Regions from separate parts of the Kurthia sp. FSL E2-0154 genome, predicted to be linked through region 2. Evidence: a T-box and tRNA genes for the amino acid it is inferred to sense, from the RefSeq annotation. Region 2 holds a T-box; the other holds one or more tRNA genes.
The links. A T-box is a leader RNA that pairs with one kind of tRNA and senses whether it is charged. The one in region 2 lies ahead of tyrS (tyrosine--tRNA ligase), so its partner is inferred to be a tRNA-Tyr.

Region 1 (7,313 bases), 790 kb from region 2:
TACCCATTTGATTTTTTCTCTCCTTCAAAACCATTCCTCATATACGTTAGTCTTGTTTCGTAAAACGAACTTTTATTTGATCTAACGACGGAGTCAATTCTATACCTTCTGAACTCTTTACTTGGATTGGTAGCTCTTGTATCCCATCATCAATTTTACTTGCATCAGCAAATGCTTGAATATCTGCTGTCGTCAGAGCTGAAATTAATTTAGAAGCGCCTTTTGCTATCACATTAATTTGCCCTGATGATGGTGTAATAAATTCTGCACTATAATCTGTAATATTCATGCCTTGCAACTTCACATTTATATTTTTAAATGTTTTTTCGACGTCTTCCGTTGCAGTATCTTCTTCAGCTTTTTTCGCTGTATCTGTTTCATTTTTGTTTTTCGCGCTCGTCTCATTTTCTTTTGATACTTTTACGCGTACATCAACTGCTGCAAATGATAAATCTGCTACACCTGTAGGTTTTTCGAGTGTTCCTTTAACAGTTGTCGTCTTTTTCAAACCTTCTACATCTGCATTTACAACAACCTGTTGTATTTTTTCTAAATTACCACGTGAACCATATACAAGTACTTTATCAGATTTAGGGGTTACACCATCAACTGTATAACCTTTTGCCGGTTTTCCTTTTTGGTTTACAACGAGTGGCACTTCTTTATTATACTCAGATAACTCAACTTTTACTTTAACGGTTTTTGGCTCTACGTCAACATTTAAAATATTCATATTGCGGTCAAAGATTTTAATTCCCGCTACCTTTTCGAATGTCTTATCTGCATCTTTACTCGCTGAGACTGTCGCTTTTACATACGTAATGCGATCCATGGCGCTCTTTGCACCAGATACAGTTACCGTTTCTGGCTCTGTTGTCATGTTTTTTACGTATTTTGTATCTGCAAGCTGCCCTTCATTAATTTCAGGTTCCACTTTCACATCTTTTGTAGTACGTTCTTCTACATTTACTTTTGCTGTTTTCGGTTCGACTTCTACAGCTAGTTTATCAGAGAATCCTTCAGGTTCAAACTTAACGACATGCGTTCCCGAAGGCTGATCTTTAATATTCGCAACCACTTTAATATTACGACCTGTTTTCGTTGTGATAACAATGCCTACAGGACCGCTAATTTTAACATCAACAGTCTGTGGTACGCCTGTGACAACAAAGTTATTATCATCGTATCGTAATTCAACAGGAACATCACGCAAAACTTCTTCTTTAATACCAGAGTTCGTCGAATCAATCGTATTACCGCTCGGTCTCACACTAAAAAACATTAAAATAGCTAGAGCTAAAGCTGTAATACGAAGCATCCAGGGGTTATCAATAAATTTATTCACTATTTTTTGCCCCCTTTCCATGACCAACGCGTTGTATTTTTCTCTGCCGTATCACCGAACCAAGCATTACGCAAACGTTGTTCAAACTCCTCCATTGAAAGGTCACGATGTAATTCACCGTTCACTGTTAAACTAATGCCACCTGTCTCTTCTGAAACAATGACAGTTACTGCATCTGTTACTTCACTAATTCCGATTGCTGCACGGTGTCTTGTTCCTAATTCTTTTGAAATGAATGGACTCTCTGATAGCGGTAAATAACACGCTGCCGCTGCAATACGATTCTTTTGAATGATAACTGCACCATCATGTAATGGTGTATTTGGAATGAATACGTTAATCAGTAATTCTGAAGAAATATCTGAGTTCATCTGAATACCTGTTTCAATGTAATCATTCAAACCCGTATCTTTTTCAATTGAAATCAATGCACCAATACGACGCTTCGCCATATAGCTAATTGATTTTGTCATCGCACTAATTAAACGACCCCGTTCCTCCTCTTCCTGCATACCACTTCGAGCAAAGAGCTTTCCGCGCCCTAACTGCTCTAGCGCTCGACGAAGTTCAGGTTGGAAGATAATAATAATTGCTAAAAAACCATAATCGATTACTTGATTTGTCATCCAGCCTAACGTTGTAAGCCCTAAATATTCTGTTATAATTCGAATAATAATAATGACGAAAATACCTTTTAATAATTGAACAGCTTTTGTGCCCTTAATTAATGTCAGTATTTTATAAATGACGAACCAAACAAGTAAAATATCTAAAATATTTAGAAATGTCCTTACAAGTTGATTCTCTGTTAAATTCGTTATTTCATTAATAAATGTCATGTGGAATCCCCCACTTTTCTAGCGCGTACGTATAGTAATATAAGTATAGCATAACATACCCCGTCCTCGCCTTTTTCAAGCCAAAAAAGGATAGAATTTACTTATCATATAGCCTGATATTCAAAAGGACGGAAAAATGCAGCTGCAAGTTTCCGTCCCCTTTAGTTATTCGAATGTGAATAGCTTTTTTGTGCCGTCTTTGATGGTGTACCATAACCATTCAAATGTATCATCAATTTCTTCAATCTGGCCTGTTACATTTGCAGTAGAGGCCATGTACTTTCCGTTAATAACGGTGACATCACCTTCCACCTTTCCATCAATGACTAAATCACCATTCGTGACAACGATATCCCCTTTTACCGTTTGTCCTGCCGGTACAGTCACGCGATCTCCTTCAACAACCATCCCCGGATGTTCTGTTACAGAAAATGCTGAGCGGTCATTGTATCCTGATAATAAAGAAGCACTCATTAAAATCATAAATAGTGCGGCTGCGACAAGAATCGGATGCCTTCTCAACCATCGCTGCACACCTGATTTTAATTTTGGCTTTGGTAATCGGAACATAACGCGCTCTGTAAATCCTGCTGGTACAGGCATCGCTTGTAATGTTCCCACTAAGTAAACGACACGATTTAATTCCTCCATATGTCGTTGACAATCCGGACATGTCTGTAAATGTTCAGTAAGCACTCGATCATGCTCAGAACTAATTTCTCCATCTAAACGCTCATGCATATAGTGGACAATCTCCTTTGGACATGTGTGCATCATGCTTCCCCCTACACGTCACCTAACTGCTTACGTAACGCTTCTCGCCCTCTGTGTACACGTGTTTTCACAGTACCTAGTGGTATTTCGAGAATATCGCTAATCTCTTGCAGCGGTAACTCCTCAATATACTTTAAAATAACGACCGTACGATATTTTTCTGGCAATCGACCAATTTCGTAATGAATACGTTCTTTTAACTCCATACGTTCTACTTCTTCGTCTGGTAGCCGTTCTTCTGACGCAATTTGCGAATACATATCTAGTCCTTCAGTTCCCGGTACTTCGGCATCTAAGTAATAGTCCGGTTTCTTCTTTCGCAAACGGTCAATACAGAGATTCGTCGCAATACGAAACAACCATGTTGAAAATTTTCGCTTCGGATCAAATGTATGCAAGTTTATATATGCGCGCACAAATGCTTCCTGTGCGATATCTTCAGCTTCTTGTTGATTCCCAACAATACGATAGCATACGTGATAAAGACTCTGCTGGTAAGAGTTCACAATGTCAGAATACGCATTTTGATCGCCCTTCAGCACCTGCTTTATTCGTTTGTGTATTAACGTGTCCATTGTGATGTTCCTTCCAACTAAACTGTACTTGATATACGTTTTATTCCATCATATAGTTTCAAAAATCGAGTACGTATATTATTGTAACATGAAGAAGGGGGTTATGACTTTTCAAACTATACCAGTGACTCACCTAATAGCGAACCCATTAAGCCTACAGCTACATTTGCTGTTGCATTCTTCGTATCTAAAACAGGATTCACTTCTACAAACTCAGCTGATGTTAACAGGTTCGACTCTTGTAACATCTCCATCGCTAAGTGACTCTCACGATATGTAATACCTCCTGGTACTGGTGTCCCTACACCTGGCGTATACATCGGGTCTAAACCATCTAAATCTAAAGATAAATGCAAACCATCAATTTCACGAGAACGTAGGTAAGCAAGTGCATCTTCCATAACAGCTGCCATTCCTAAACGATCAATCTCATGCATTGAATATACTTTAATGCCTTTTTCTTTAATTAGTTCGCGCTCTCCTTCATCTACCGATCGTGCACCAATAATTACTAAATTTTTCGGATCAATCTTCGGCTGCTCCCCACCAATATGCGTTAGCTTTTCATGTCCTAGTCCCATTGCTACTGCAAGCGGCATACCATGAATATTTCCTGATGGTGATGTTTCAGCAGTATTCATATCCGCATGTGCATCATACCAAATCACACCTAGATTTTTATAATGCTGCGCAAGACCTGCTAATGTTCCAATCGCAATACTATGATCACCACCTAATACAAGTGGAAATTTTTTATGTTCAACTGCTGTCGCAACTTGTTCTGCTAATTTTGTACATGCTTCTACAACTGCGCCTAAATTACGCAATTTCGGATGTACTTCTAGTTTGGCTGCGTTTGGCACGTAGATATCCCCTTCATCTACAACTTCATGTCCTAATGCCTCTAAACGCTCTACAGCACCTGCATAACGAATAGCACTCGGTCCCATATCTACACCTCTACGCATTTGACCAAAATCGATTGGCACACCAATCATTGAAATATTTAATGTTTCCATTAAAACAACCCCCTTTGTTAGTTGTTTCTATTGTAAACATGTTTATGCAAATGGTTCAACTGCACATGAATTCGCATAATTATTCAAAAATAGCTATTTAAAGAATAGATTTTCTAAATGAAAACCCTATCCTTGTTTTTTCATTTTTTCGTAAAAAAAAACCATCTCAACAACGTGAGATGGCTGCAATCATAATGGATGAGTCATGCAGGATTCGAACCTGCGACCCTCTGATTAAAAGTCAGATGCTCTACCAACTGAGCTAATGACTCATTATAAAAACAAAAATGGCTGGGGTACCTGGATTCGAACCAGGGCATGACGGAATCAAAATCCGTTGCCTTACCGCTTGGCTATACCCCAACAATGGAAATGATATTTAAATTAAATGGTGGAGGGGGGCAGATTCGAACTGCCGAACCCGAAGGAGCGGATTTACAGTCCGCCGCGTTTAGCCACTTCGCTACCCCTCCGACAAAAAAATATGGTGGAGGATGACGGGATCGAACCGCCGACCCCCTGCTTGTAAGGCAGGTGCTCTCCCAGCTGAGCTAATCCTCCGAAATATGAATGGTGACCCCTACGGGATTCGAACCCGTGTTACCGCCGTGAAAGGGCGGTGTCTTAACCGCTTGACCAAGGGGCCATAAATTTAAGTCTTTCTTAACAAGACAAGAATTATAATATCATCTTTATGATGTTATTGCAAGTGTTTTTCGAAAATAATTTCTAAGTTTTCGTAAGCTTCCAACCGGGCTCGAACCGGTGACCTCTTCCTTACCATGGAAGCACTCTACCTGCTGAGCTATGGAAGCATAGCTTTTAAACATAAAAAATGGCTCCGTTGGCAGGACTCGAACCTGCGACCCTCTGATTAACAGTCAGATGCTACTACCAACTGAGCTACAACGGAACAACACTATTATTTTGTTGTGCTATCTCTAACACAATTATTATTATAACAAAATATAAAGTAAATGCAATAGCTTTTTAAATAAATTTTTAAACTTTTTATTTTCTGATTTCATTCGTTTATCTAAGTATTTTGAAGCCATTATGACGTTTTATTTTACGTTTACATATCTAAAGAGGTTTTTTATCTCACAATAGTTTATAACGTGTTTTAAAACGTATTATATAGCTTAAAATAACATCATTCTATATATTACTATAAAAGACTATATGAGCTTGAAAGGATCTACTGTAGATTCTAACTTTCTAGTTACAATAATCTCTTTTCCTTGTAGATGGATCGCCTTTGCGACAGGACGTCGCGTTTTTTGGCGATCAGGATGTCGTGTTCTTTGGCAATCCTCCTTAAATCTTTTCAAGGTTTCCCCCTTTTTGGAACATAAAAAAGTAACCACTCAGACGAGTGATTACCTTAGCTTGCATAGCAACGTCCTACTCTCACAGGCGCGTCGCTGGATGCGATGCGGATTGCCTTTACGACAGGATGTCGTGTTCTTTGGCAATCCTCCTTAAATCTTTTCAAGGTTTCCCCCACTAGCGTCGCATAAATTTTAACGAAATATTCCGTTATTTTATTTTTCTGTTTCAGATGAAAAACGAAGACACTGGAACAGAGGTAGTAATCATCCATTTTTTTACTATAACCTGTGACGCGTGCAACAATAGTGGCTTAAACCTTATGGAACGGCTTTTCCTGTGATTTTACGAATCCATAGATGAGCCGATTTCCAAGGGGATGCTCTCAATAAACGACTGATTTTCAAGTACGTTTTTGAACTGTTCGTGTTTAACTGCGCCAGCACATGTAGACAATACACGATCATCGCGATGTACACCTGATTATGCACACCTTGTTCGCTTTGTGCGTAAAACTTCTTGATGTTCAAGTGTTGCTTCAGCCATTTGAAAAATAGCTCGATTGCCCAGCGTGATTTGTACAATTCAGCGATTTCATCTGCACTTAAATCAAATCGATTCGTAATCAGATGCAGCTCGTTTCCTTTTGAATCAAGCACTTTGATGAGACGAAAGACATTTTCTGCACGATTTTGCGTTGTGCCAATCAACATCATTTCATCCGAAAGTACAGTTGAATCGGTCGGCAGTTTAAATGGCTCGATGACACGGAGGACAGCGTTTTTTCGCAAGCGAGAGACGAAGAAATAACCGTCGTCTGTCATGCGGTCGAATCGCTCGTAATCCAAGTAACCACGGTCAAAAACGTATAGGCATTCCTTATCGTCTACGAGTACTTCCAGCTGGCCACGATCATGTTCTTTCGCGTTTGTCAGCACCGCCTTGTCTGGGTACGAACAGCCTTTTTCTGCGTAAACTAACCGCAAATGAAGCTTGATGCCCGACTTTGTTTTACGGAATTCAGCCCATTTGTGATTGTTTAGGTTTAAAGGAAGCGTGCTCGAATCAATAATTTTCAGTGGTGTTGTCATGTTTCGGCGCTGTTCATAGTACGACTTTTCATGAATTTGAGCGACTAAATCCAAAAATACTTGTTGGAACACTTCAGTCGGCACTTGGTTTAACCGGCGCCCGAGCTGTGAAAAGCTAATCGATTGTAAATCGGTTGCTTTTTGAAGGTCGTCTGAAAACAGAGTTTCGCTGACTGCACGTAAGCTTTCGGTTTCATTCAGTTGCGCAAACAGCAGTAATTTCAAGAAAGAAGCGATGCGTAGCTTCTTTGTATAGTAATTTAATTGATGGGATTCGACCCATTCCTCTAATTTTGTCGAGGAAATTGGAGAAAACCATTGTTCAAATGATGTTTTTCGTG
Region 2 (7,313 bases):
TTTTTCACGTAATTTGGATTCTTTATCAATACGTTTTGCTTCAATACCGTCTTTTTTCGCCAGAATTTTTGCCATAATACCTTTTGCTTGATCTTCAATTTCATATGTTACGTATGGATATTTTTCTGTTGCTTGTTTTTCGCGTGCGCGAAAATCTTTCACGATGTTATATTTAAGTGCTTTTTTATATTCTGCATCTGAAATATAACCTGTTTCATGCATACGATAAAGTACTGTTTTCATACGATTTACGCCAAGTTGTAACATCTTTTTATCTTTTAATTGTCCAGTTTGCGTATAAGGTGTATAAGCAAATGGAGATTGTGGGATCCCCGCAATATAAGCAGCTTGTGGTAAACTCAAGTCTGAAGCGCTCTTATTGAAAATTCCTTTTGAAGCTGTTTCAACACCTGCAATATTACGGCCAGTCGAATTACGACCATACGGGATAATATTCAAATATGCTTCTAAAATCTCATCTTTTGTCATGAAGTGCTCTAAACGCATGGCAAGCAGTAATTCTTTTGCTTTACGTTCATAAGATACTTCATTTGTTAAGACTTGGTTTTTAATTAATTGTTGTGTCAGTGTCGAACCACCTGTTTGCATAGACGAATTCGATACATCTTGTAATAAACCACGGAATACAGCCTTTGGTACAATGCCGTTATGTTCATAGAAGTATTCATCTTCTGTCGCAAGTACAGCATCAATTACTTTAGGTGATACTTGTTTTAAAGTTGTTTCTGTTCTTTCTAAATCAGTTCGCATCTTCCCTAAATATTGATTATTAGCGAAGTATAACTGACTGGTCTCATCATAGTTAAAAATGGTCTCACGCATTTCTTGTTTTGATGAGAGCTTTTCGTCTTTTACTAGTGATGCAAAATAACCTGCACCAATAGAACCTAAAAAGACAATTCCGACAAGCATAAGCGTTAAGAATAATAAGAATAAATTCCAAATTACGCTGGATGAAATACGGAAATATTTCATAAATGCCTTGTCGGAAAATGCTTGTATATGTTGATCCCAACTCTCTAATAGCTTTTTCATGGATATCACTCGAATGATCATTTTTAAAACTCTTTTGAGAGTATTGCTACTTTAAAAATGACCTTCCTCCTTCAGTTTAAATCAGGTTAAAAAAGGTATTGCAACTATACATTTTTTAACTGGTCACTAGACTGTATAATACAATCGATTTTTCTTTTTTTTAATTATAAATGAATCGATGCAATGGACATATGTATGAACCGTTATTAACTTTAGCATCTCTTACGTAAAAATAGTATACAATATTTTACCCTACTTATAGCAAATATATTCCAAATAATAGACGGTTAAAATTTTTGCATACATACTTAATATTACATGAAAATGACTCACTTATGTGTGAACAATTTAAACATTGACAAAAAAAATGAACTAAAGTAAAGTAACAGGTATATATTTCGTACGGAGAAAAATGCGCAGTAGAAACAAAATTCCCTGTTCAGAGAGTTAGCGGTCGGTGCAAGCTAACCATAATTTTGTTTTGAATTACACATTTGGAGTAACGACGTAGCCGCTGCGTTAAAGCGATAGAGCGGGAGAGATGACAAGCATTTCTCCAAGCCGGGTGGTACCGCGTTATTCGTCCCTAACGTCCCTGCATCAATATGATGGCAGGGACGATTTTTTTATTATTAGGAGGAATAACAATGACAAATGCATTAATTGAAGATTTAACATGGCGTGGTTTGTTGTACCAGCAAACAGATGAAGAAGGCATGGCGAAATTACTAGACGAAGAAAAAGTATCGTTATACGTAGGTGTAGATCCAACAGCAGATTCGATGCATATCGGTCACATCGTTCCAATGCTAACATTACGTCGTTTCCAACAAGCTGGTCACCAACCTGTATTACTAGTAGGTGGTGCAACAGGAATGATTGGTGACCCATCAGGTCGTTCTTCAGAGCGTAATTTATTAACAGAAGAACAAATTCAACATAATGTAGACTGCATCAAAGGACAACTAGGTCGTATTTTCGACTTCAAAGATGAAGCGAATGGCGCAAAATTAGTGAATAACTACGATTGGTTCGGCAATATGACAACAATCGAATTTTTACGTGACTATGGTAAATTAATTAATATTAATTACATGCTAGGTAAGGATACGATTTCTTCTCGCTTAGAATCAGGTCTATCATTCACTGAATTCACATACACACTAATTCAAGGTATGGACTTTAATCATTTATACGATCACCACAATGTACGTATTCAAGTGGGTGGCTCTGATCAATGGGGTAATATTACAACAGGTCTAGAAGTAATTCGTAAAACACATGATGAAGAAGCAAAAGCATTTGGTTTTACAATTCCACTTGTGACAAAAGCAGATGGTACGAAATTTGGTAAAACAGCTGGTGGCGCGATTTGGTTAGATGGTGAAAAAACATCTCCATATGAATTCTACCAATTCTGGCTAAACACAGCAGATGCGGATGTTGTGAAATACTTAAAAATCTTTACTTTCTTAACACGTGCTGAAATTGAAGCTTTAGCTGAAAAAGTAGAAACAGAAGCACATTTACGTGAAGCTCAAAAAACATTAGCTGCTGAAATGACAAAAATGATTCATGGTGAAGAAGGTTTAGAGCAAGCATTAAAAATTACAGCTGCGCTATTCTCAGGTGACTTAAAAGCTTTATCAGCAGATGAGATGAAAGTAGCATTCTCAGGTGTTCCATCTGTAGAAGTAACGAAAGCAGATACAAATATTGTTGAATTGTTAGTAGAAGCTAAAATCTCACCTTCAAAACGTCAAGCGCGTGAAGATGTAACAAATGGTGCAATCTCCGTAAACGGTGAGAAAGTACAAGACCTTGACTACACAGTTGATGCAAAAGACCGTTTAGAGGATGCCTTCACAATCATTCGTCGTGGTAAGAAAAAATACTTCATGGTGAAGTTTTCATAATAAATCGCATTTGAATGCAAAAAAGAAGGAATCGCAACTAGTCGATTCCTTCTCTTTTTATGAATGGAAAATGAGTTTCTTCCTATTATGTTGTTAAAAAAGACGGGGTTTCTACATGTGCATATGCGTCAGGATGAATTCGTTTGGCAAGTTGAATCGCACCAATTAAAAGACGAGGAGATGGGCGACAGTAAAGCCATTCTTCCATTTTAAAAATGCATTCATTTTTTACAGCATTCATCTCTTGCCATCCATCACGCCTTAATACGACTTTTGGATTGATACGTTCATAAGCTACACCTACCCATGATAAAAAAATATAATCTGGATTTCGATTTTTTACATCATCAAAATCAGTCATAACACTAGCTAATTCAACATCTTCAAAAGCATTGCGGCCACCGGCGAGTTGACTGATTTCTGTTAACCAATTCACTTTTCCAGGTGTGAAAATGGGATTGGGCCACCATTCCCAATAAAGTGAAGGATGTTCATTGATTGATTGAGAAATGGTATGTAGTTCATGTCTTTTTGCTTCATAAGCTGTTGCAAATTCTTCCGCACGAACTGCAACACCGCAAGCTTTCCCAACCAGACGGACTTCTTCAATGATCTCATCAAGTGAATTTGCATTTAAAATGAGTTGAGGAATCCCGCGTTCTTTTAAACCTTCAACATTCTTTTCCATACCAGGAACACTGAGAGAAGATAGAACGATGTCAGGTTTTAAGGCTTCTAATGCATCTAAATCAATGGATAAATCAGGTCCTAATTTTGGTAATGTGTGTACAACCTGTGGCCAATCTGAAAAATCATCAACAGCAATGAGTGAATCAGTCAAGCCGAGTAAAGCAACGATTTCTGTATTACTTGGACAAATTGAGATAATCCGCATGAAAATCCTCCTTCACATTTCTTTTCAAAAATTATAACATAGTGTATGATGAACTTCTGAATTTGAAATGCTTGACTAAATACCTTGCGGGGTATATCATAGCGATATAAATAAATGATGGGAGGTAATTAAACAGTTATAATAAATCTATAAATATCTATAAAAAACTATTTATTTTTCATACATTTCATGGTGTAATAGAATTATCCACTAATTCAAAGGAGAATGAAATGTATGAAAAAATACAGTATTGGTCAATTCGCAAAAGAAATCGGAGTAACAGTTCAGACTTTAAGAAATTGGGATAAGACAAATAAATTAAATCCTCAATATACTGCACCTTCTGGACACCGTTATTACTCTCAACAACAACTTGAATATTTTCTTGGTTTACATTCTCCTGAATCAGAATCGAGAATAACTATCGGCTACTGTCGAGTATCTTCTCATAAGCAAAAGGATGATTTGCAGAGGCAAGTGGAAAACATGGAATCATACTTACTGTCTCAAGGTAATCCATTTAAGATTGTGAAAGATATAGGTAGTGGTATAAACTACAACAAAAAAGGGTTAAATGATGTTATTGATTTAGTCCTAAATTACAAAGTAGATAGGGTTGTAGTTTTATACAAAGATAGGTTATTACGATTCGGATTTGAACTCTTGGAAAATTTATTTGCTAAATACGGAACAAAGATTGAGGTTATCGACAATACTCCAATGACAGATAATCAAGAGTTGGTCGAAGATTTAATTCAAATTGTTACTGTATTTAGTTGCAAATTACAAGGGAGACGGGCGAATAAGGTTAAGAAATTAATTAAGGAGTTGAAAGAGAATGATACTAGCAAAGAAGATACGAATTAAACCAACTAAAGAACAAGAAATTCAACTATGGAAATCTACTGGTGTGGCAAGATGGGTATACAATTGGACATTAGCTAGACAACAAGAAAATTATCAACGAGGGTTGAAATTCTTATCTGACAATGTTTTGAGAAAAGAAATCACACAAATTAAAAAACAAGAGGACTTCCAATGGTTGAGTGAAGTATCAAATAATGTAGCTAAGCAAGCTGTTAAAGATGCTTGTAATGCGTATAAGAGATTCTTTAAAGGTTTGGCGAAACGTCCAAGATTCAAGTCTAAGAAGAAATCTAAATCTTCTTTCTATAATGACAATGTGAAACTTAAAGTAAAAAAGAACACGGTGTTAATTGAGAAAGTAGGATGGGTTGCAACTTCTGAACAAGTCCCAATGGGGGTGAAATATACTAATCCTAGAGTATCTTTTGACGGAAAGTATTGGTATATCTCTGTTGGAGTAGAGCAAGAACAAGTAAAACAAGAATTAACGAATGAAGTAATTGGAGTAGATTTAGGAGTTAAAGAATTAGCAATTTGCTCGAACGAAATGGTGTTCAAAAACATTAACAAAACAAAAGAAGTGAGAAATATTGAGAAACGTTTACGTAGGTTACAGCGAAGCGTTTCCCGAAAATATGAGATGAATAAGGAGGGAGACCGATTTGTCAAAACATGTAACATTATAAAAATCGAAAAGCAAATACGAAATCTACACAGACGGTTAGCTAACATTAGAAACAACCACATTCATCAAGCAACAAATACAATAGTGAAAACCAAACCTTGTAAAGTTGTGATGGAAGATTTGAATGTAGTTGGAATGATGAAAAACCGTCATTTAGCTAAAGCAGTAGCCAAACAAAAGATGTATGAATTTCTCCGTCAATTGAAATACAAATGTGAAAAATACGGAATTGAATTTATACAAGTTGGACGTTTCTTCCCATCTTCTAAAACATGTTCGTGCTGTGGACAAATTAAATCAGATTTAAAATTATCTGATAGAGTTTACAAGTGTGACTGTGGATTAGAGATAGACAGAGATATGAATGCTGCGTTAAATTTAGCTAAATATGGAGAATTAGTAGCTTAGTCACTTACAAGACACTACTAATGTGTAGGGTTCGTTGTACCCGAATTAACGCCTGTGGAGTATCATACCAAATGTGAGTAGCTTCGGCAAAAGCAGATACAAAGAAACAGGAAATAAACATTGCTTATAGATTTTTATAGGTTTTTGGCAACGGTAAAAATAGTGGAATATGATCAACAAGTTCGAAACAGACTGAAACGCATCGATGGACAGATTCAAGGGATTTTACGCATGATGGATGAAGGTAAAGACTGTAAACAAGTCATTACACAATTATCTGCTGCTCGTTCAGCAATCGATCGTACAATTGGCTTAGTCGTTAGTACGAATTTAGTACACTGTATCCAAGGCGAAGGGAATACAGACGATAAAACACATGAAGAGCTTATTCAAGAAGCTGTGAATCTTCTTGTGAAAAGTCGCTAAAAAGAAGTCGTTTCGTACTTCTTTTTACTATTTTTAATACCCCCATAAGTATAAAAGAGGAGCATATAGAATGAAAACTATTACAACAACAGAAGTACAAGAAAAGTTAGCAGCAGGTGAACAACTACATTTAATCGATGTACGCGAAGTAGAAGAAGTAGAAGCAGGAAAAATTCCTGGCATTACTCATATCCCTTTAGGTTTATTAGAATTTAGAATGCATGAATTAGATAAAAATACACCATATATTATGGTATGTCGCTCAGGTGGACGCTCAGGTCAAGCAACACAATTTTTAGAGCAACAAGGTTACGATGTAACGAATATGAATGGCGGTATGATGATGTGGGGCGGAGAAGTAGAATAATCAATACTCAATCTGGAAGAATCACACAATGTTGTGGTTCTTCTTTTTTGCAAAGTAACAATAAATGGAGGCTGTTTGTCCTAAAAGAAATCAGGGTAAATTCTAATAATATCAAAAAATTCATGTTTTATTAATTAGGAGGATGAGCATGCATAAAAAAGTAAATCCCTTTACACATCTCTGGTTTCATCCAGTTGATACAGTGAAAAGCGTATTGATGGAACGCAGTTTTTGGGGTATATTCTTTCTTGCTTTCTTAGGTGCATGGGCAACAAGTTTATTTGGGACAATGGATCAAAAGAATATGGTGACAAGTTCAGGTGACTTACCAAACTCTTTCATCATTATATTTGCTGGAGCAGTAGGTGCCATTTTTGCTTTAATTGTAGGTAGTATTTTTACAGCATTCTTTTATTGGTTAGTGGGTAAAATTCTAAAGGGAACAGGTAGTTTTGTAGCTTTATATAAAGGTTCAATGTTCCTAACATTTCCTCACTTTTTACTTTTTCCATTTGTAATTATTTATTTAATTGCATATCCGGCTAATTTTTATAATACGGATTTAGATCAGACAGCTGGATCAATTACGTTAGCAATTATCGTGGGTATTTTAGCGGTTATTTGTTCTATCTATACGTTCATTGTAGGGATTGTTATGTTATCGGAAGTACATCAATTCTCCAAATGGAAAGC

Region 1: it encodes a tRNA-Tyr, which carries the amino acid that the T-box ahead of tyrS (tyrosine--tRNA ligase) is inferred to sense. The anticodon was not compared.

The regions. Positions count from the first base shown of each region.
Region 1 is NZ_JBBOPO010000001.1:2,416,890-2,424,202, forward strand. Features, by position in the region: gene glmM (phosphoglucosamine mutase) at 1-7, opposite strand, end outside; gene MHB75_RS11980 (CdaR family protein) at 47-1,345, opposite strand; gene cdaA (diadenylate cyclase CdaA) at 1,345-2,184, opposite strand; gene MHB75_RS11990 (zf-HC2 domain-containing protein) at 2,350-2,958, opposite strand; gene sigW (RNA polymerase sigma factor SigW) at 2,970-3,533, opposite strand; gene rocF (arginase) at 3,650-4,552, opposite strand; tRNA gene MHB75_RS12005 (tRNA-Lys) at 4,752-4,824, opposite strand; tRNA gene MHB75_RS12010 (tRNA-Gln) at 4,841-4,915, opposite strand; tRNA gene MHB75_RS12015 (tRNA-Tyr) at 4,942-5,025, opposite strand; tRNA gene MHB75_RS12020 (tRNA-Val) at 5,038-5,113, opposite strand; tRNA gene MHB75_RS12025 (tRNA-Glu) at 5,124-5,198, opposite strand; tRNA gene MHB75_RS12030 (tRNA-Thr) at 5,295-5,367, opposite strand; tRNA gene MHB75_RS12035 (tRNA-Asn) at 5,389-5,465, opposite strand; gene MHB75_RS12040 (IS4 family transposase) at 6,202-7,313, opposite strand, start outside.
Region 2 is NZ_JBBOPO010000001.1:1,629,908-1,637,220, reverse strand. Features, by position in the region: gene MHB75_RS08025 (transglycosylase domain-containing protein) at 1-1,056, opposite strand, end outside; T-box leader at 1,453-1,656, shown strand; gene tyrS (tyrosine--tRNA ligase) at 1,704-2,972, shown strand; gene MHB75_RS08015 (cobalamin-binding protein) at 3,058-3,867, opposite strand; gene MHB75_RS08010 (IS607 family transposase) at 4,102-4,734, shown strand; gene MHB75_RS08005 (RNA-guided endonuclease InsQ/TnpB family protein) at 4,706-5,827, shown strand; gene MHB75_RS08000 (metal-sensitive transcriptional regulator) at 5,990-6,253, shown strand; gene MHB75_RS07995 (rhodanese-like domain-containing protein) at 6,324-6,620, shown strand; gene MHB75_RS07990 (YIP1 family protein) at 6,769-7,313, shown strand, end outside.